DNA from 3 places in the Streptomyces kaniharaensis genome. Region 1 is predicted to be linked to each of the others. Evidence: riboswitches for the same ligand, from Rfam matches in the RefSeq annotation. Region 1 holds a riboswitch; each other region holds the start of a gene.

Evidence for each region. Region 1 has a riboswitch for cobalamin ahead of metE (5-methyltetrahydropteroyltriglutamate--homocysteine S-methyltransferase). Riboswitches for the same ligand answer to the same signal wherever they lie in the genome.
Region 2: it holds a riboswitch for cobalamin, as region 1 does, so the genes downstream of both, F7Q99_RS20555 (cobalamin biosynthesis protein) here and metE (5-methyltetrahydropteroyltriglutamate--homocysteine S-methyltransferase) in region 1, are expected to answer to the same signal.
Region 3: it holds a riboswitch for cobalamin, as region 1 does, so the genes downstream of both, nicT (Nickel transporter NicT) here and metE (5-methyltetrahydropteroyltriglutamate--homocysteine S-methyltransferase) in region 1, are expected to answer to the same signal.

The regions. Positions count from the first base shown of each region.
Region 1 is NZ_WBOF01000001.1:5,928,865-5,935,818, forward strand. It holds gene F7Q99_RS26555 (DUF2207 family protein) at 1-84, opposite strand, end outside; gene F7Q99_RS26560 (LemA family protein) at 81-647, opposite strand; gene metE (5-methyltetrahydropteroyltriglutamate--homocysteine S-methyltransferase) at 1,038-3,377, opposite strand; cobalamin riboswitch at 3,529-3,712, opposite strand; gene pip (prolyl aminopeptidase) at 3,842-4,801, opposite strand; gene F7Q99_RS26575 (hypothetical protein) at 4,858-6,735, opposite strand.
Region 2 is NZ_WBOF01000001.1:4,545,019-4,551,972, reverse strand. It holds gene F7Q99_RS20570 (IS30 family transposase) at 1-710, opposite strand, end outside; gene F7Q99_RS20565 (hypothetical protein) at 854-2,287, opposite strand; gene F7Q99_RS20560 (alpha/beta hydrolase family protein) at 2,574-3,689, opposite strand; cobalamin riboswitch at 4,234-4,362, shown strand; gene F7Q99_RS20555 (cobalamin biosynthesis protein) at 4,471-5,442, shown strand; gene F7Q99_RS20550 (cobyric acid synthase) at 5,439-6,954, shown strand, end outside.
Region 3 is NZ_WBOF01000001.1:790,427-797,380, reverse strand. It holds gene aroB (3-dehydroquinate synthase) at 1-894, shown strand, start outside; gene aroQ (type II 3-dehydroquinate dehydratase) at 903-1,331, shown strand; gene F7Q99_RS03575 (AAA family ATPase) at 1,411-2,250, shown strand; gene F7Q99_RS03570 (Fpg/Nei family DNA glycosylase) at 2,330-3,139, shown strand; gene F7Q99_RS03565 (ArsR/SmtB family transcription factor) at 3,542-3,925, opposite strand; cobalamin riboswitch at 4,007-4,199, shown strand; gene nicT (Nickel transporter NicT) at 4,232-5,350, shown strand; gene F7Q99_RS03555 (M24 family metallopeptidase) at 5,479-6,585, shown strand; gene efp (elongation factor P) at 6,664-6,954, shown strand, end outside.

The DNA.
Region 1 (6,954 bases):
GGCCACGAGGGAGAGTCCGAAGGCGGCGAACCAGAGCACGATCAGCCCGGCGCCGCCCCAGTAGAACTGGGCTTCGAGGCTCATGCGAAGCTCACCCGGGTCGCGTCCTGAGCGGCGGCCCCGGCCTCGAAGTACTCCCGCCGGCCGTGCGCGCCGCCGAGCCGGGAGACGACGTTCCCCGGGAAGCTCTCCAGGGCGGTGTGGTAGGTCTGGACGGCGCTGTTGTAGAACTGCCGCGCGTAGGCGATCTTGTCCTCGGCGGTGGCCAACTCCGCCTGCAGCGTGGCGAAATGCCGGTCGGCCTTCAGCTGAGGATAACTCTCGCCCAGGGCGATCAGCTTGCCGAGGGACGCGGTCAGCACCTCCTCCGCGGCCGCCTTGTCAGTGACCCCGAGGCCGGCGCCGGTAGCCGCCCCGCGGGCGGTGACGACGGCTTCGAGCGTGGCCCGCTCGTGGGCGGCGTACCCGCGCGCACCCTCGACCAGGTTCGGTATCAGCTCATGCCGGCGCTTCAGCTGGACGTCGATCTGCGCCCAGGACGCCTGAGTCTGGTTGCGCAGCCGGACCAGCCGGTTGTACGTCCTGACGACCCACCACGCCAGCACTGCCACCAGTGCGGCAAGGATTCCAGCTACGACGACACCCACGATGTCCCCCCGTAAAATGACCTCGTGATCCGGCCGTTCCGGCAGGTCGTGGTGATCCTAGAGGTACTCACCGGTCGACTGCCGCTATTAAAATGAGCGGCCGCGACCGGGCAGGTCGGCGGCCGCTTTCCTCGGCCACCACTTGAGCCGGCGCCGCAGGACCCGCGGCCCGGTCCTGGAGCGGACCTTGACCGCGGGCCCCGCTGGAGGTGACGTCCAGCGCAGCGCGAGCCTGGAAGGGAGACGCCGCGATCGCAGCGTCCCTACGGGAAGCGGATGTTACGGATGGCGGCCCGGTGTCCGGTCCGGGCGCCGGCCCCGGACTCGGCGCCGGCGGCGACGGTCACCGGGGGTCGCCGGCCGGTGTGCGGGTGAGTTCGGCTGGAGCGGTCATCGGTTGCCTTCCAGGACGGCGCGGATCTCGCGGGCGGCGACGGTCAGGCGTTCGAGGGCGGGGCGGACCTCGTCCCATCGGCGGGTCTTGAGGCCGCAGTCGGGGTTGACCCAGAGCCGTTCGGCGGGCAGCCGGTCGATGGCCGAGCGCAGCAGCTCGGTGAACTCGGCGACCGCGGGGACGCGTGGTGCGTGGATGTCGTAGACGCCGGGGCCGACGGCGCGCGGGTAGTGGGCCGCGGCGAGTTCGGTGGTGACGGCCATCCGGGAGCGGGCGGCTTCCAGGGAGATGACGTCGGCGTCGACGTCGTCGATGGCGGGGAGGATGTCGCCGAACTCGGCGTAGCACATGTGGGTGTGGATCTGGGTGTCGGCGCGGACACCGCTGGTGGTGAGGCGGAAGGCCTCGGTGGCCCAGGCGAGGTAGTCGGGATGGGCGGCGCGGCGGAGCGGGAGGGTTTCGCGCAGGGCGGGTTCGTCGACCTGGATGACAGCGGCGCCGGCGGCCTCCAGGTCGTGGACCTCGTCGCGGAGGGCGAGGGCCACCTGGCGGGCGGTGTCGGCGAGGGGCTGGTCGTCGCGGACGAAGGACCAGGCGAGCATGGTGACCGGTCCGGTGAGCATTCCCTTGACCGGACGGTCCGTCAGATTCTGTGCGTAGCGGTACTCAGCCACGGTCATCGGCGCCGGTCGGGAGACGTCGCCGGCCAGGATCGGCGGCCGGACGTAGCGGGTGCCGTAGGACTGCACCCAGCCGTGCCGGGTGGCCAGGTAGCCGGTGAGCCGCTCGGCGAAGTACTGGACCATGTCGCCCCGTTCGGGTTCGCCGTGGACGAGGACGTCCAGACCGGCCTTCTCCTGGAAGGCGACGACCTCGCGGATCTCCGCTTCGATGCGCTCCCGGTAGGCGGCGTCGTCGATCCGCCCGGTGCGCAGGCCTGCGCGCGCGGCGCGCAGGGCGTCGGTCTGCGGGAAGGAGCCGATCGTGGTGGTCGGGAGCGGCGGCAGGTGGAGACGGGCCTGCTGGGCGGCGGCGCGTTCGGGGTACGGCGTGGCGCGGCGGCTGTCGGTGGGGGTGACGGCGGCGCAGCGGGCGCTGACGGCCGGGTCGTGGGTGAGTGCGGAGGCGGCGCGCGAGGCGCGGGCGGCGCGATTGGCGGCGAGTTGCGGGGCGACGGCGTCGCGGCCCTCGGTCAGTGCGCGGGCGAGGGTGACGGTCTCGTCGAGTTTCTGCCGGGCGAAGGCGAGCCAGCGCAGTACCTGAGGGTCGAGTTCGCGTTCACGGGCGGCGTCGAGCGGGACGTGCAGCAGCGAGCAGGAGGGTGCGACGTCGAGCCGGTCGGCGAGGGGGAGCAGGGTGACGAGGGTGGCGAGGGCCTGGTCGAGGTCGGCGGCCCAGATGTTGCGGCCGTCGATCACGCCGGCGACGAGCCGCTTGTCCTGGATGCCGCCGAGGGCGGCGAGGCCGGGCAGGTTGGCGGCGGCGGGGCCGGTGAAGTCGAGGGCGAGACCTTCGACGGGGGAGTTGGCGAGGACGGGCAGCGCTTCGCCGAGGGCGTCGAAGTAGGAGGCGACGAGCAGCTTGGGGCGGCGGGCGGCGGAGGCCAGGTACCGGTAGGCGCGGGCGGTGGCGTTCAGCACGGCCGGCGGCTGGTCGCGGACCAGGGCGGGTTCGTCGAACTGGACCCACTCGGCGCCGACGGCCTGCAGGTCGCCCAGGAGCTCGGCGTAGACCGGCAGCAACCGGCCGAGGAGGGTGAGGGGCTGGAAGTCGGAGGGTGCGTCGGGGACGGGCTTGGCGAGGAGGAGGAAGGTGATCGGGCCGAGCAGCACGGGGCGGGTGGTGAGGCCGAGGAGCTTGGCCTCGGCGAACTCGGTGAGCGGCTTGCCGGGTTGGGCGCGGAAGACGGTGCCGGGGCCGAGTTCGGGCACCAGGTAGTGGTAGTTGGTGTCGAACCACTTGGTCATCTCCAGCGGCTCGACGTGCCCCGTGCCGCGAGCCATGGCGAAGTACACGGCGAGCGTGTGCGCGGGGGTGCCGGGCTGGAGGTCCCGGCCGGCGGCCAGGTGGCGGGGCGGGACGGCGCCGAGCATCCAGGCGGTGTCGAGCACGTGGTCGTAGAGCGAGAAGTGGTTGCCCGGGATCTCGCCGAGTCCGGCGCCGGCCAGCTGCTGGAAGACGCTGCGGCGCAGGCCGGCTGCGGTGTCGAGGAGTTCGGCGGCGGTCCTGCGGCCGGACCAGAAGTCCTCGACGGCGCGCTTGAGTTCACGGTCCGGGCCCTGGCGTGGGTAGCCGTGGACGGTCGCCGTCGGGTGGTGCGGGGTGGGGCGGTTCACGGAACTCTCCTTCGCGAGTTCGCGTGGACCCGGCGGGCAGGGGCGCGCGAAGGAGCGGGCCGGGGCGGTGCTGTCCGCCGTGCCCGTGCCGCCGCCGACCTTCCCGCGAGGTCCCGGTGAGACCGTGCGCCGCTGCGGCGCACGGGCAGCGGCAGGTCTTCGGACTCATGGGCACGCCGGGCCATGGTGGCCGTACCGGCTCCTACCGGCCGTCGCTTCCCGGACGCTTGCTCGCGTCCAGTGCTTGGTTGACGGCTTTCGTTCCCACTCACCGCTGCGGGGCAGTTCCGGACTCGCACCGGATTCCCTCTTGCGACGCAACCCGCCTGGCGGACGGGGCGAACCAGCTGCACCGCCCACCCTAGCCCGAATCGCCCGCTCCGGTCGACGGGTTCAGCGTTGGGCGTGCCGGTGAAGCCGCGGCCCGTTCGGTGGCCGCGCAGGTCACGCGCCCTGAGGATCACTCACCGGTTTTTGAACTCCTCGATGGCCGCGCGGACCGTCTCCTGCATCGCTTGGCTGCCGACGTGCCCCGAGTCCTCGAAGATGTGGAGCCGCGCGTCCGGCCACACCTTCGCCAGATCCCACGCCGTCTGGACCGGGCTGCCCATGTCATGCCGGCCGTGGACCAGCACCGCCGGGATCCCGGCCAGTTCATGGGCGTTGCGCAGCAGTTGGTCCTCCTCCAGCCATGCGCCGTTGCTGAAGAAGTGAGCGCAGATCCGTACGAACGCGATCCGGGCGTCGACCTCGCGATCGCCGTACATGCCGGGGATGCCGTTGGGCTCGTCGGAGATGACCGCGTCCTCCCACGCGAGCCAGGAGGCCGCGGCCTTCTCGCGAATCGCCCGGTCGGGGTTCTCCATCAGTCGCGCGTAGGCCGCGAGCAGGTCGCCGTCCCGCTCGCCCTCGGGGACGCCGTCGCGAAACCGGTCCCAGGCTTCGGGGTAGAACCGACCGGCACCCCGGTACAGCCAGTCGATCTCCGTACGGCGGGTCATCGTCACCGCCTGGATGACGATCTCGCTGACACGCGCGGGGTGCTGTTGCGCATAGGCCAGGATGAGCGTCGAGCCCCAGGAAGCTCCGTTCAGCAACCACCGCTCGATGTCGAGGTGTTGGCGTATCCGCTCCATGTCGTCGATCAGGTGCTGCGTGGTGTTCAGACTCATGTCCGCCGCCGGGTCACTGGCGTGCGGGGTACTACGGCCGCAGTTGCGCTGGTCGAAGCGGATGACGCGGTAGCGCTCGGGGTCCCATGCCCTCGTCGGCCGCTGCGGAGCGCCCGATCCCGGGCCGCCGTGGACGTACAGGACGGGCTTGCCTCCGGGGCTGCCGAGCTGTTCGTAGTAGATGCGGTTGCCGTCTCCGGTGTCGAGAATTCCACTGTCGTAGGGACTGGTCGGAGGGTAGAGATCAACCATGACCGTCGATCCTACGGTTGCTGTCGCAACCGGGGCTCGCGAATGGGAAATCCTCGTCAGCGGAGGCACCCGGTGATGCGAACGGTGGTCTCGGTGTGAGCGGTGAGGTTGTTGGCCGGGTCGGTGGCGGTGAACTTGAGGGCGTAGTTGCCGTCGGCGAGGAGTGGCACGGTGAAGCGGCCCGCGCTACCGGTGCCGATGGTGACCGGGCCGTTGGGGCCGGTGATCTGCCAGACGGTGTGCTTCGGATCGGTGATCGGCTGGTTGCCGGGCTGGGTGCGGGCCGTGCCAGTGAACGTCTCCTCGCAGCCGCGGCGCAGCGTCGCGCCCGAGAGTGGCTGTTCGATGCTGACGGCCGGTGCCTGAGGCTGGGCGGGCGGGTTGCTGCCTTGCGTGGGTGTGGGCGCGGTCGTGCTGCTGGGCGTGGGTGTGGGCGCGGCAGTGCTGCTCGGCCGTGGGGAGGACCCCGGAGTGCGGGAGGTGCTCGCGGTGGTGGACGGGGCAGTGGTGGCGGGTGTGCTTGCCGTGGGGGAGGAAGCAGTGGTGGCGGGTGTGCTCGCGGAAGGCGTGACGGCGGGGGCCGACGTCGTGGGCGCGCTCGGGGAGCCGGCGGGCGTCAAGGGCGGCAGGTCCAGCACGGGTGGGAGATCGGGCCGGGAGACGGGGGGCGCTGTCGGGCCGGGTTCGGTGGGTTTGGCGTCGATGGTGGCGCAGACCGCGCTGCCGGTGATCTGCTGGCCGGCCGGGATCGTGGTGCCGCGCAGTTCCTGGTCGTCGGCGCCGCGTGGGTGGGAGTCGAAGTAGCCGTTGCCGGTGAGTTCTTCGCGGCTGCTGTGCTCGATCCACACCGAGTTGCGGAACCCGGTGCCGGCCTGCTGCCCGTTACGTCCGGTGAGGTGCCAGTCCTTGACGACGTGCCCGGACCTGCCCGGCGCCGGCCCGTCGGCCGAGGCGTACAGCAGGCCGTCACCGAGGTACCGCTGCTGGTAGGTACCGTTCGCGGCGGCCGTGGTGAAGCGGAAGCCGCCGCCGACCGCGAAGGTGTCCCGGGGGCAGTGCAGGTCGAGGTCCGCCGCGCCGCCGGCGGTGACGGCGGCCTGCGCGGTGACCACGGAGACGTCCTTGAGTTTGGCGCAGATCGCGCGGACGCCGACGGCGTAGTTGGCCTGGGGCGGCTGCGGGTCCTCGATCCGGGTTCGGCGTTCGGCGAGATCGCTGCTGCGCATCGGATACGGTCGGGTGCTGAGTTCCGTCCCGGGGTTGACCGAGGCTATCCACTGCATCGGGGTGGAGTGACCGGTGGCGTCGGGAAGTGTGGAGAGCTGGTCCAGGGGCAGGGGTGTGGCGGGGTGTCCGGGAACGGTGCGGCCGGCCCGGAACTCGAGGCCGGTCATCGTGTATCCGGGGGTGCAGGAGTCCGTGCCCAGGTAGGAGGTCGCCAGCCCGGCCCAGGGGCCGTCCGTGGTCAGGTCGTGGATCTGGCCGTCATCACCGGCGGTCACCTTGTCGAGGCGGTCCCGGAAGGCGAGGGCCCGCTGGGTGTAGTCGCCGCGGGGCGCCAACTCCACGCGCGCGTTGACGCACAGGGCGTACACCGTCAGCGTGGCCGGCGCGTCGCCGGGGTTGTAGGCGGCCGCGAGCCAGGCGCTGCCGCCCACGAACTCGCTGATGCTGGCGTACCCGGCGCCCTCGACCGCGTACCCGCCGCCGAGCGCGGTCTCGTTCTCGGCGCAGCCCGCCACCGCCGCCTGCTGGCCGCCCGGCGGCAGCGCCACCTGTGCGTTGCGTTGTACGACCTGAAGGTGCGGGCCCTGAACGGCCCACCAGATGCCGGCGCCCACCGCACCGGTGGTCACCAGTGCGCCGGCCGTCACCACGGCGACGGTCTTGCCGCCGACCATGCCGCCCACTCTCGCCCAGACCGCGGAACCCATCGCCGTCAACCCCTTCCCCCCACGGGGGGCGCATCGCGAGTCACCAGGACTTCCGTCCACTCCCACCACGGCCGGGCAGTTGCGCGGGCGGATGGGAGGCACACTGTAGCGGTGCGGAGAGCGCGGGCCCAGAGCTTGGACAGCCTCATCTGCGGGGCTCGGTGGAGCTTCTCCTCGGCCGGTTCCATCGGGGAGGACACCGGAGCACGCGAGGGCCGC
Region 2 (6,954 bases), 1.4 Mb from region 1:
TCGGTGAAGCGGGAACGCCGGCAGTTGGCCTGCCGCTGGGGCCTGCGGCGGGCCCGGCCTGAGCGCAGGGCACCGGCGAGCTCGCGCCGCAGCTCGCCGCGGCCCTGGACGTAGAGCGCCTGGTAGACGGTCTCGTGGACCACGTGCATCTCCGGCCGGTCGGGGAACTGTCGACGTAGAGCGTGGCAGATCTGCTCCGGGCTCCACTGCTCGTCCAGCATCGCCTGGACGGCGGCGTGCAGCTCGGGGTTCTCGGTGATCTTGCGGGCCTTGGGGCGGGGCCGGCGAGCGTCCGCCCTGGCCTGGGCGGCGTGCGGACGGTAGTGCCACTGCCCGCGAGTGCCCTCGGTGCGGTTGCGGCGGATCTCCCGGCTGATGGTGGACGGACTGCGGCCCAGCTCCGCGGCGATGGCCCGCACGGTGGCCTTCTCCCGCAGCCGGTCGGCGATGTGGATCCGCTCGTCCTCGCTCAGATACCGGGAGACACCGGAAGGCGGCACCACCATGCGAATCGGTGGTGCCGCCTTCTGCCGCTGCTCGGCTCCGCGGCCGTGACGCCACTTCTGGCCGGTCCGGCGGGCGATGCCGACGATCCGGCACGCCTCGGTGTTCGTGTAGCCCTGCTGCATGAGCCGGGAGTATGCCTCCCGTTCCCGGCGCAGCTTCACAGGCCCCTGGGCCGTCCGGTCCTTGCGGATCTCGAAGTCCAATGCATCCCCTGAACTGGGGTGTTGCAACGACTCCTAGAACCCAAGTTTCGTACGGATCCGGGCCCTTTCGCGTTCTCGGGGGTTCTCGGGGGTCCCAAGGTTCTGGGAGCCCGAGGTTCTGGGCGTTCTCGGGGCTTTCCGCGTCACGCCCCGCCGGTGTGGACGCTGAAGGCCGAGCGGCGGGCCGCCCGGGCGACGCCCGGGTCCGGGTGCACGCCCGACACCGCCGTGAGCACCGACGCCGCCCGCGGGTGCCCCGACTGCCGGGCCCGGGCGAACAGCCGGACCGGATCGCCCGCCGAAGCGCCCTCCACGTGGCCGACCAGCAGCTCCGTCTCCCCGTGGTCCAGCACCGCCGCCGCCGTGTCCACCCACAGCCAGGCCGCGTCCTCGGCGCCCAGCACGTCCGCCGGCGACACGCCCTCGTCCGACTGCTCGGCCAGCCACAGCAGCGCGTACGGGCGCAGCACCGGCTCGTCGACGGCCGCCCGCACCGCCTGCTCGGCCGTGCCGCCCGCCACCCGCAGCGCCTCGAAGGCCAGACCGCGCACCAGCGCGTCGTCGCCCTGCGCCGCGTCCAGCAGCTCCGCCACCGCCCGGTCCGCCGGACGGGCCGCCACCCAGGCGCGGAACTCCGCCCGGGCCGGGCCCGGCGAGTAGTCGGCGCAGGCGTTCAGCAGCTCGAAGGCGCTCTGCTCGATGTGGCCGGCGGCGGTCTGCGCGACCGTGCAGATCTCCTCCAGCTTCGCCCGCACCGCCCAATGCCCCAGCGGCGACAGCTCGGCCGCATCGTTCCTGCGGACCACGGCGCCGACCGCCGCCAGGCCGTCCAGCATCCAGTCCAGGACGGCGGCGACGTCCGCGGGCGAAGCCGGGGTGTCGATCTGCGGCTCCCGGCAGGTGCCGCGGACGGCGGAGACGGCGGAGGCGGCGTGCGGGACGGGCGACAGGCTCGGGCCCCCGTTGCCTCCGCCGACACGGCGCTCGTCCAGGCCGCGGCGCAGCAGCTCCAGCAGCTCGCTGTCGGCGACCGGGCCGTCCACCAGGTGGAGGAAGGAGAGCAGCTGCGGGGCCTGGTCCACGGCCTGCCCGGCGAGCACGGCGAAGACGCCGCGCAGGGCGGCCGGCGGCACCGGGGCGAGCAGCGTCCAGGCGTCGAACAGCGCGGACCAGCCGCGCACCACGGCCTCGTCGTCGTGGTCCCAGGCGTGCAGTCGCCAGCCCGGGCCGGCCCCGCCGTCCCGGGCCTCCACGAGGCCGACCAGGAGCGCCTGCCCCCACGCCTTGGCCGCGGCGCCGACCGTCATGGCCAGCGCCCTGCCCGCCGCGCGGGCATCCTCCGCGAGCAGTTCGCCACGCTTGTCGACCTCGGCCAGCTCCCCCGCCCAACGGGCGATGCGAACGGCGTCCACCAGCATCCGGCGGGCCAGCGGCGCCAGCTCGGCGGGCGCGGGGAAGCCGTCCGGCACGGGAACCCGGCCGCGGCCGGGCGCGGGTGCGGGGCCTCGTCGGCGGGGTACGCCGCCGCCCGGCCCGGCCCCGGCGGGCCGGTGGGCCGTACCGGGGAGACGGGTCACCGTCGCACCGGTACCGATCGTCGGTGGGAGCGGGGCATCACGGTCGCGCGGGTTCCGAGACGTCACGTCGAGCAGTCTTCCCCTTGCACGGGCCTTCTGTCACATCCGGTTGGCCGTACGGACGGGCCGGTGCGGACGGCGCCTCCGCAAGATCGGGCAACAGCGGCAAACCGCCTGGCCGGAATCGTGTGGCGGTGCCATGCCAGGGCGGTCGGCGGGGCGTCGAGCGTGGTCACGGCGGGCGACGGATCGAACACGGACAGCCCGGAGAAGCGGTACGGGGCGGTCACAGGAGAGGGGTGAGCCAGCGGCGGAGGAGTTCGGTGTAGTGGGCCGGGGCGGAGTTCCAGAGGGCGGTGTGGTCGGCGCCCGCGAAGGAGTGGAGGCTGACCACGTCGGGGCGGCTGGCGGCGAGGTGTTCGGCGGCGCGGAACGGGGCGACCGGGTCGTCGGGGCTGTGCAGGACCAGGGTGGGCGCGCGCAGGTCGGCGCCCTCGGCGATGCGGGTGAAGTCGGCCAGGTCGACGCCGGTGCGGCCCTCGGCGGCGAGGGCGCCGAGTTCGGCGGCGGCGCCGGTGTAGCCGGCCCGGGCCGCGCCGCGGCGGGCGGTGGCCGGGAGGTCGAGGACGGGCGAGTCCAGGACGAGGCCGCGGACGGCGTACGCCCAGGCGGAGCGGGCGGCGGTCTGCAGGCACATCGTGGCGCCGAGCGACCAGCCGTACAGGACGACCCGGCCGGCGCCGCTGTCGAGGGCGAGCCGCACCGCCGACTCGACGTCCCGCCATTCGGTCTCGCCGAAGTGGCCGAGCCCGCCCGGGGAGGCGGGGGCGCCCTGGTCGCCGCGGTAGGTGACGGCGAGGGCGGGCAGGGCGAGGCGGTCGAGGACGGGCAGGACGGCGAGGGCCTGCTGGCGGTCGGCGCCGGGGCCGTGCACGAGGATCACCCAGGTGCCGCGTTTGCCGTCGAGCCGCCAGGCGGGCAGGGCGCCGAGTTCGCCGTCGACGGTGGTCTCGGCGTAGTGGAGGCCGAGTGCGGAGGTCGGGTCGCCGAGGTGGACGCGCGGGGTGAAGCGGACCTCGGTGCCGGGGACGAGCGTGCCCCGGTCGGCGCGGACGAGGCGGCGGGTGACGCCCTGTTCGTCGCTGCCCAGGATGTCGTCGACGACGGCGTGGCCGTTGTCGTCCCACTCGACGGCCCAGCGGCCGGGGCGCAGGCTCTCGGCGCTGCGGGTGAAGGTGATCCGGCCGGCGGCGACGCTCCGTACCCGGACGGGGCGGGACTGCGGCACGACGGCGGTCTCCGGGTGGACGATCCGGTCGGACGCCCGGCGGCCGATCACGACGACGGCGACCCCGGCGCCGACGGCGGCTGCCGCCACGACGGCTGCGGTTCCCCAACGCATATCGCTCCCCGCTCTGTGAGTCGCTGGCTCGGTGAGTCCCCGCTCGGTCCGCCCCGGTCCGGTCGGTGTTCGGTCACCAGTTCACTGGGGGCCGGGGCGTGCGGCCAGCCGGCTGGGCCGTCCGGGGTAGAAGGAGGGGGCCGGGGTCACACGGGGAGGTCGGTCCGGCGGCGGCCGAGGAGTTCCCAGAAGCGGTCGGCGAGGGGGCGGTCCCGCGGGGTGTCGGTGCGCGGGGTCGAGGATGGGGTGCCTCAGGTGCCGGCGCCCCAGTGGGTGGAGATTTTGTTCTCCTGTTGCAGGACCGTCAGGACGGCGGCGAGATCGTCCTCGTCGACGGGGACGAGACGCGCGACGGCGTGGACGTGGGCCTGCCAGTCGACGCACCGGCGGGCCGCTGGGCGATCGCACAGGGTGTCATGCCCCTGCGGCGGGGCGGATCGGAGGTGGCGACGACGGGTGCGACTGTGACCAACCCCTCCGTGACCTCGGTTGACTCCCGCTCCGGCCGCGTGATGGGATCCCAGGGCCAAACGGAGGCATGCAGAGGAAGCCGGTGCGAGTCCGGCGCGGTCCCGCCACTGTCACCGGGGAGCACGCCCGGAAAACGCCACGGCGGACCGTCAGTTGCCGCTGGAAGGCCCGGGGGTGCGTTCGACCCGGAAGCCAGGAGACTCTCGCCCCCGCTACGTCGATCCAGGGCGCGGACCCTGAGTGAGGACTCGCACGCGATGCAGGCTGCCCCGACCCGCCGAGCCCTCTGCTGCTCCCCGCCGTGCGCCCGATGACCACGAGACCGCTGACCCGCGCCGCCGCGTTCGCGCTGGGCGCCGTCGCGGGCTACCTGGCGGACGCCCGCTTCGCCGATCCGCGCCGCGGCCACCCGGTGGCCGTCTTCGGCGACGCGGCGGCGCGCCTGGAGCGGCGGATGTGGCGGGACGACCGGGCCGCCGGGGCCGCCTACACGGCGCTGTGCGTGGGCACGGTCGCCGCGGGCGCGGTGGCGCTGGACCGGACGGTCGGCCGCCGCCCGCTGGGCCGGGCCGCGCTGGCCGCCGCCGCGACGTGGACGGTGCTCGGCGGCACCTCGCTGACCCGGGAGGCGCGCACGATCGGCCGCTCGCTGGCGGCCGGGGACCTGACGGCGGCCCGGGAACGGCTGCCGCACCTGTGCGGCCGGGATCCGAGCGCGCTGGACGGGCAGCAGATCGCCCGGGCGGTGGTCGAGTCGGTGGCGGAGAACACCGCCGACGCCGTGGTGAACGCGCTGACGTGGGGCGCGCTGGCGGGGACGCCGGGCCTGCTGGCGTTCCGGGCCGTGAACACCTTGGACGCGATGGTGGGCCACCGCTCGCCGCGCCACGCCCGGTTCGGCTGGGCGTCGGCCCGGCTGGACGACGTGGCGGGCTGGCCCGGCGCCCGGCTGACGGCGCTGCTGACGGTGGCCGCCTCGCCGGAGCCGCGAACGGCCTGGCGGGTGTGGCGGCGCGACGGTACGGCGCATCCGAGCCCGAACGCGGGCCAGGCGGAGTCGGCGTTCGCGGGCGCGGTCGGCGTCCGGCTGGGCGGCACGCTGCAGTACGGGGAGCGCGTGGAACACCGGCCGGTACTGGGCGCGGAGCTGCGGCCGGTGACGGTGGACGACATCGAACGGGCGTGCACGCTGTCGAGGCGGGTGGGCGCGCTGGCCGTGGGTACGACCGTCGCGGGGCACCTCCTGCTGCGGGCGGCCCTGAGCAGGAGGGGAAGGGCATGAGCAACGCGCTGCTGGTCGCCGGGACGACCTCGGACGCGGGCAAGAGCGTGGTCACGGCGGGCATCTGCCGCTGGCTGGCCCGGCAGGGCGTCCGGGTGGCGCCGTTCAAGGCGCAGAACATGTCGCTGAACTCCTTCGTCACCGCGGACGGCGCCGAGATCGGCCGCGCCCAGGCGATGCAGGCGCAGGCGGCCCGGGTGGCGCCGGAGGCGGCGATGAACCCGGTGCTGCTGAAGCCGGGCGCGGACGGCCGCAGCCAGGTGGTGCTACTGGGCAGGCCGGTCGCCGAGGTGGGCGCGCTGGACTACCGCGAGCGCAAGCCCGTCCTGCTGGAGCGGGCGCTGGAGTGCCTGGCGGACCTGCGCCGCCGCTACGACGTGGTGGTGTGCGAGGGCGCCGGCTCGCCCGCCGAGATCAACCTGCGGGACCGCGACATCGCCAACATGGGCCTGGCGACGGCCGCCGGACTGCCGGTGGTGGTGGTCGGGGACATCGACCGCGGGGGCGTCTTCGCGGCGATGTACGGGACGCTGGCGCTGCTGTCGGCCGAGGACCAGCGGCACGTGGCGGGCTGGTTCGTCAACAAGTTCCGCGGCGACGCGCGGCTGCTGGCGCCCGGGCTGGAGATGCTGCACGACCTGACCGGCCGTCCGGTGCTCGGCACGCTGCCGATGCTGCCGGGGCTGTGGCTGGACGCCGAGGACTCCTTGGACCTGTCGACGGTGGTGGACCGGGTGGACGGCCGCGGGCCGCTCGGCGCGGACGTGCTGCGGGTGGCCGTGGTGCGCTTCCCCCGGCTGTCGAACTTCACCGACGTGGACGCGCTGGCGCAGGAACCGGGCGTGCTGGTGCGCTGGGCGACCCGGCCGGAGGAGCTGGCCGACGCCGACCTGGTGGTACTGCCCGGCACCCGGGCCACCGTCGCCGATCTGGCCTGGCTGCGCGAGCGCGGGCTGGAGCCGGCGCTGAAGGCGCGGGCGGCGGCCGGGCTGCCGATCCTCGGGGTGTGCGGCGGCTACCAGATGCTGACGCGCTCGATCGTCGACGAGGTGGAGTCGAAGGCCGGGTCCGTCGACGGTCTGGGCCTGCTGCCGGCGCACGTGCGGTTCGGCGCCGAGAAGGTGCTGGCGCGGCCGGTCGGCGAGGCGTACGGGCAGCGGGTCGAGGGCTACGAGATCCACCACGGGGTCGTGACCGTCGAGGGCGGGGAAACCTTCCTGGACGGCTGCCGGGTGGGCGCGGTGTGGGGCACGACCTGGCACGGCGCGCTGGAGAACGACGGGTTCCGCCGTGAACTGCTGTGTGAGGTAGCTCAGTTGGCCGGGCGGGCGTTCGTCCCGGCGCCGGACACCTCGTTCGCCGCGGCGCGCGAGGCCCGGCTGGACCGGCTGGGGGACCTCATCGAGGAGCACGCGGACACCGACGCGCTGTGGAAGCTGATCGAGGGCGGGGTGCCGGCGGCCGGATCGCTGCCGTTCCTGCCGCCCGGGGCGCCTGAGGAGGCTGGCAAGG
Region 3 (6,954 bases), 5.1 Mb from region 1:
GAGGCGATCGCGCTCCAGGTGCCCAACGCCGAGGAGGCGAAGAGCGCCGAGGTCGCCGCGTACTGCTGGTCGGTGCTCGGGCAGACCGGCTTCACCCGCAGCGACGTCATCGTCGGCCTCGGCGGCGGCGCCACCACCGACCTGGCCGGCTTCGTCGCCGCCACCTGGCTGCGCGGGGTCCGCTGGGTCTCCATGCCCACCACCCTGCTCGGCATGGTCGACGCCGCCGTCGGCGGCAAGACCGGCATCAACATCGCCGAGGGCAAGAACATGGTCGGCGCCTTCCACCCGCCGGTGGGCGTGCTGGCCGACCTCGGCACCCTGGAGACCGTGCCCAAGCACGACTACGTCTCCGGCCTCGCCGAGGTCATCAAGTGCGGCTTCATCGCCGACCCGGCCATCCTCGACCTGATCGAGTCCGACCCGGAGGGCGCCAGGACGCCGGCCGGCCCGCACACCGTCGAGCTGATCCGGCGCGCCATCCAGGTCAAGGCGGACGTCGTCTCCGGGGACCTCAAGGAAGCCGGGCAGCGCGAGATCCTCAACTACGGCCACACCCTCGGCCACGCCATCGAGCGCAACGAGCGCTACAAGTGGCGGCACGGCGCCGCGATCTCCATCGGCATGGTCTACGCCGCCGAACTCGGCCGCCTCGCCGGGCGGTTGGACGACGAGACGGCCGACCGGCACCGTACCGTGCTGGCCTCCGTCGGCCTGCCGCTGCGCTACCCGGCGGAGGCCTGGCCCAAGCTGCTGGACGCGATGAAGATCGACAAGAAGTCGCGCGGTGACCTGATCCGATTCATCGTCCTGGACGGCCTCGGCAAGACCTCCGTCCTGGAGGGCCCCGACCCGTCGCTGCTGGTCGCCGCCTACGCGGAGGTTTCCGCGTGACCCGGGTGATGGTGCTCAACGGCCCCAACCTCGGCCGGCTCGGCAGCCGCGAGCCGGACGTCTACGGCGCCACCTCGTACACCGGGCTGGTCGAGCGCTGCACCGCACTCGGCAAGGAGTTCGGCTTCGAGGTCGAGGTCCACGAGACCAACTCCGAGCAGCAGATGGTGGAATGGCTGCACGAGGCGGCCGACGGACAGGTGCCCGTCGTGATCAACCCGGGCGCGTTCACGCACTACTCGTACGCCATGCGCGACGCCGCCGCCCAGCGCACCGCACCGCTGATCGAGGTGCACATCTCCAACCCGTACGCCCGCGAGACCTTCCGGCATACCTCGGTCATCGCCGCCGTCGCCTCCGGCACCATCGCCGGATTCGGGATCGGCTCGTACGAACTGGCCCTGCGCGCCCTGGCCGAACAGCTCACCACACGCTGACCGCTGGTCAGCGGCCCGGCGGCGGACTGTGCCCGCCGCCGGGCCGCCGTGTAGTGTCCCCGCTGAAAGATGTCGGGAGGTGACCGTGACGCAGTACGCCGGGGGTGGACAGGTGCCCCCACGTCCCGCCGGGCCGCCGGTCCGGCCGCATCCCGGCAGTGCCCCGGCCGCGACGCCCCCGGGGCCGCCGCCGTTCGGCGGGCGCGTGCCGCCGCCCGTGCCGCCCGCCGCTCCTGCCCCCGCTCCCGCGGCGCCCATCGCCCCCTCCGCCCCGATGCCCGCCGGGGCCACCGGGCACTTCGTGCTGCCCTCCGGCACGCCCGTCCAGCTTCCCACCCACCCGCCGCAGCGGCACGCCCCCGCCGGGCCCATCGCCGTCCTGCTGATCGGCCCGGCCGGCGCCGGCAAGACCACCGTCGCCCGCCACTGGGCCGAGCGACGGCCCAGCCCGACCGCCCACATCAGCCTGGACGACGTCCGCGAGTGGGTGCAGTCCGGCTTCGCCAACCCGCAGTCCGGCTGGAACAACGCCTCCGAGGCCCAGTACCGGCTGGCCCGCCGCACCTGCGGCTTCGCCTGCCGCAACTACCTCGCCAACGGCATCTCCTGCATCATCGACGACGCCGTCTTCCCCGACCGCCCGGCCATCGGCCTCGGCGGCTGGAAGCGGCACATCGGCCCCGGCATGCTGCCCGTCGTGCTGCTGCCCAGCCTCGACTCGGTGCTCGTGCGCAACGCCCGGCGCAGCGGCAACCGGCGGCTCAGCGACGAGGAGGTCGCCCGCATCCACGGCCGGATGGCCGGCTGGTACAACTCCGGGCTGCCGATCATCGACAACTCGCAGCTGGACGTCGCCGCCACCGCCGCCGAGCTGGACCGGGTGATCCTCGCCCGGCTGATGGGGATGCCGGTCCGCTGACCCGCGGCTCGGCAAGGCTGTCGGTGCCGGCTGCGATGATGGACGGGCCCTGTCGAACCACCCGGGGGAGCTGACGCCCGTGCCGGAAGGCCACATCATCCACCGCCTCGCCGCCGAGAACCGGAAGGCCTTCGGCGGCCGCCCCGTCCAGGTGTCCAGCCCGCAGGGCCGGTTCGCCGACGACGCCAAGCTGATCGACGGGCAGGTGCTCGCCGAGGCGGAGGCCACCGGCAAGCACCTCTTCCTCGGCTTCGAGGAAGGCGCCTGGGTCCACATCCACCTCGGCCTCTACGGCGGCTTCACCTTCGGCACCGGCCCCGCCCCCGCAGCGGTCGGCATGGTCCGGCTGCGCCTGGAGACCGACGACGCCCACGCCGACCTGCGCGGCCCCAACACCTGCGCGCTGATCACCGGTGCCGAGAAGGCCGCCGTCGCCGCCCGGCTCGGCCCCGATCCGCTGCGCGCCGACGCCGACCCGGAGGCCGCCTGGCGCCGGATATCGGCCAGCCGGACGACCGTCGCGGCCCTGCTGATGGACCAGAAGGTGCTGGCCGGCGTCGGCAACGTCTACCGCGCCGAGGTGCTGTTCCGGCACGGCATCAACCCGCACCGGGCCGGCCGCGACCTCGCCCGGAGCGAGTGGGACACGATCTGGGCCGACCTGGTCGCGCTCATGCGCGAGGGCGTCGGCGCCGGCCGCATCGACACCGTCCGCCCCGAGCACACCCCCGAGGCGATGGGCCGCCCGCCGCGCCTCGACGACCACGGCGGCGAGGTCTACGTCTACCGGCGCGCCGCGATGCCCTGCCTGGTCTGCGGCACGGACGTCCGCACGGAGTCGCACGCCTCGCGCAACCTGTTCTGGTGCCCGACCTGCCAGGCGGCCTGACGGCCTGATCCGCCCTCCGGCCCGGTGCCCAGCCCGTAGGCCGGGGCCGACCGGCCGGAGGGAGCAGGCGGATGGAGCGGGCGGATGGAGCGGCGGGAGGCGGCCGACACCGTGTCGGGTGCGGTGGGTGGCCACGTGGTGCAGGCTCAGAGCATCGGCGCGGTGCACCTCCACACCGATCCGCCACCGAGGCCGCGTCAGGTCCGGGCGCCGAAGGGTCTTTCAACCGTGGCCGGAACCGGCCGCGCTCATCGCCGCGTTGCGCCGGGTCGAGGACGGCGAACTCAGGATCGTGGTGTTCACGGGGCTCGGCGGGGTCGGCAAGACCGAGCTGATCGCCAGGTCCACCCGGGACCACCGGGCGCACAGCGCCGGACGGCGTGAGGCGTGGGCGGGAGCCGGTCAGCCTGCCACTGCGGCGGGCTCGTGGTGTTCCGCGGCGGCGCACTCGCCGAGGAGAGGGCGCATGCTCTCGTCCACGAGCCGGTAGCGCACAATCCGTCCGTCCTTGTCGCCGGTGACCACGCCGGCCGTGCGGAGCAGCCGCAGGGCCTGGGAGACGGCCGGGTCGCGCATGCCGGTGGCGACGGCCAGGTCGGTGACGGCGAGCGGGCCGGCCCGGTGGAGGGCGAGCAGGAGGGCGAGCCGTCCGGGGTCGGCGAGCAGGGAGAATCGCTCGGACCAGGACCGGACGTGCGCGGTGTCGCCGATCGCGGCGATGGCCTCGCAGACCCGGTGTCCGTCGATGGTGCGGTGGCCCGCGCGGTCGGCCGGTACGAGATGCATGTGCACATTCTTGCAGCCCATGGTCTGTGATCTAGGACACCTGCGCAGGTGCGCAGCCTTGCATGGGTGGGCCCGGACCCCTACGGTGTTGCCCGTCGTGGTGCTCGGGAAGACCGGTGACGGACCCTCAGGGGTCCCAGTCCGGGGCGGCCCTCGCCACTGTGATCGGGGGAAGTCGACCGCACCCACGACGCCACTGGGCGCTCCGCGTGCCTGGGAAGGCGGGTACGGGAGCCCCGTAAGCCAGGAGACCGGCCACGGCATCTCACGAAGTCTTTCCACGAGGTGCTGGAGCGTGATCCGCCGATGACCCTGCCCGAAACCGCCGCCGCCGCGGAGACGAAGGCGACGCCGTCCGTACTGCCCACCTTCCGGTGGAAGCGCGAGGACACCATCCGCACGGCCGGGCTGATGGGGGTGATCCTGGCCATGCACGTGGTGGCGTTCGGGACGCTCGTCTTCCTGGTCGCGCCAGAGAACTACGCGGTCGGTACCCAGGTCTTCGGGGTGGGCCTGGGTATCACCGCGTACACCCTCGGCATGCGGCACGCCTTCGACGCCGACCACATCGCCGTGATCGACAACACCACCCGCAAGCTGATGGCGGACGGCAAACGGCCCGTCTCGGTGGGCTTCTGGTTCGCGCTCGGGCACTCGTCGATGGTGGTCATCATGGCCGCCCTGGTGGCGGGCGGCGCGCAGCTGGCGAACACGCTGATGGACGACGAGTCGACCACCCACAAGTGGCTCGGCATGGTCGGCACCACCACCTCCGGCGTCTTCCTCTACCTGATCGGCGCGCTCAACCTGGCGGCGCTGCTCGGCATCCTCAAGGTGTTCCGGGCGATGCGGTCCGGGCAGTACGACGAGGCGGAGCTGGAGGAGCACCTCAACTCGCGCGGTTTCCTGGCCCGGGTGCTGAACCGGGCGACCAGGTCGATCACCCGGCCCGGGCAGATGTTCCCGGTGGGGATGGTGCTCGGCCTCGGCTTCGACACCGCGACCGAGGTGACCCTGATGGTGATGGCCGGTTCGGGCGCGGCGGCCGGTCTGCCCTGGTACGCGATCGTCTGCCTGCCGCTGCTGTTCGCGTCGGGGATGAGCCTGTTCGACACGCTTGACGGGACGTTCATGAACTTCGCGTACCAGTGGGCCTTCTCCAACCCGGTGCGCAAGGTGTACTACAACCTGACGATCACTGGGCTGTCGATCGCGGTGGCGTTCGTCATCGGCACCATCGAGCTGGTCGGGGTGCTGCACGACAAGCTGGACCTGACCGACCCGGTCACCGGCTGGATCGCGGACATCTCGCTGGACAACGTCGGGTACGCGATCGCCGGGCTGTTCGTCGTGGTCTGGGCCGTGGCGATCGCGTACTGGAAGCTGGCCGGGGTCGAGAAGCGGTGGAACGCCCAGAGCTCCTGATGCCGGGGCTCCCGATTCCCGCCGCCACGCTGACCGCTCTGTGGAACCCGGGGCGTGCGGGGGGCGGAGTGCGCCCCGACGGGGGCGCTCGGCGGGCGGATCGGGGTCAGGGTTCGTAGGCTCGACGCATGGCTGATGCGTACGCGGGCCGACGGGAGCGGCTGCGGGAGCACTGCAGTGCGGCCGGGTCCGATGCGGCGCTGATCACCCGGCCGGCGAACGTGCGGTACCTGACCGGTTGCGCGCCCTGCGGGGCGACGCTGCTGCTCACCCGGGACCGGGCGCTGCTGGCGCTGCCGGACGACCTGCCGCCGGACGACACCGGGGAGCACCTGATCGCCCCGGAGGTCACCCAGGTCCCGGTGCCTGCGGGTGCGGACACCGCGCTGGCCGCCGCGGACGCGGCCGCGCGGCTGCGGGTGACGGCCCTCGCGGTGGAGGAGCACGACCTGACCGTGAGCCGGCACCGGGCGGTGGCGGGCACGGCGAAGGGCGTCAGGCTGGCGGAGCTCGGGCCGGTGGTGGAGAGCCTGCGCGTGGTCAAGGACGAGCACGAGATCGGCGATCTCCGCATCGCCGCGGAGATCGCGGACCAGGCGCTCGGCGAGCTGCTGGAGTCGATCCTGGTCGGCCGGACCGAGCGGCACCTGGCGATGGAGCTGGAGCGCCGGATGATCGACCACGGCGCCGACCGGGCGGCGTTCCCGGTGTCGGTCGGCACCGGCAGCCACTCCGGCCAGCCCGCCCACCAGCCGACCGACCGCCGGGTCGAGGAGGGCGACTTCCTGACCGTGGTGCTCGGCGCGCAGTACCGCGGGTACCGGGTGTCCACCGCCCGGACCTTCGTGATCGGCGCCGCGCCCGCGCCCTGGCAGGTGGAGCTGCACCGGCTGGTGTTCCGGGCGCAGCGGGCCGGCCGGGAGGCGCTCGGGCCGGGGGTGGAGCAGTGCGTACCCGACCGGGCCGCGCGGCAGCTCCTGGAGGCGGCCGGATACACCGAGGCCTCCCCGCACCCGGTGGGCCACGGCATCGGGCTGGAGATCCGGGAGGCGCCGCGCCTCGGCCCGTCGGACATGGGTAAACTGGACAGCCGCGTACCGGTCACCGTCGGTCCCGGGGTCCACATCCCGGGCAAGGGCGGCGTCCGGATCGAGGACACGCTCGTCGTGCGCCCCCTCGAAGAGGGCGGGCCCGAGCTGCTCACCATCACCACCAAGGAGCTCCTCGCCCTGTGACCGCGGCCCCTGGCGGCCGTCGGCGGCAGGACGCGGCCCTTGGTTCCTTGACAGCTATATCCAGGAGTAAGTGCGCCCGTGGCTTCCACGAACGATCTCAAGAACGGCATGGTCCTCAAGCTGGAGGGCGGCAAGCTCTGGTCCGTCGTCGAGTTCCAGCACGTCAAGCCCGGCAAGGGCCCGGCCTTCGTGCGTACCAAGCTCAAGGAGGTCCTGACGGGCAAGGTCGTCGACAAGACCTTCAACGCCGGCACCAAGGTCGAGACCGCCAACGTCGACAAGCGCGGCATGCAGTTCTCGTACAAGGACGGCGAGAACTTCGTGTTCATGGACATGGACACCTACGACCAGCTGACCGTCGAGCCGGCC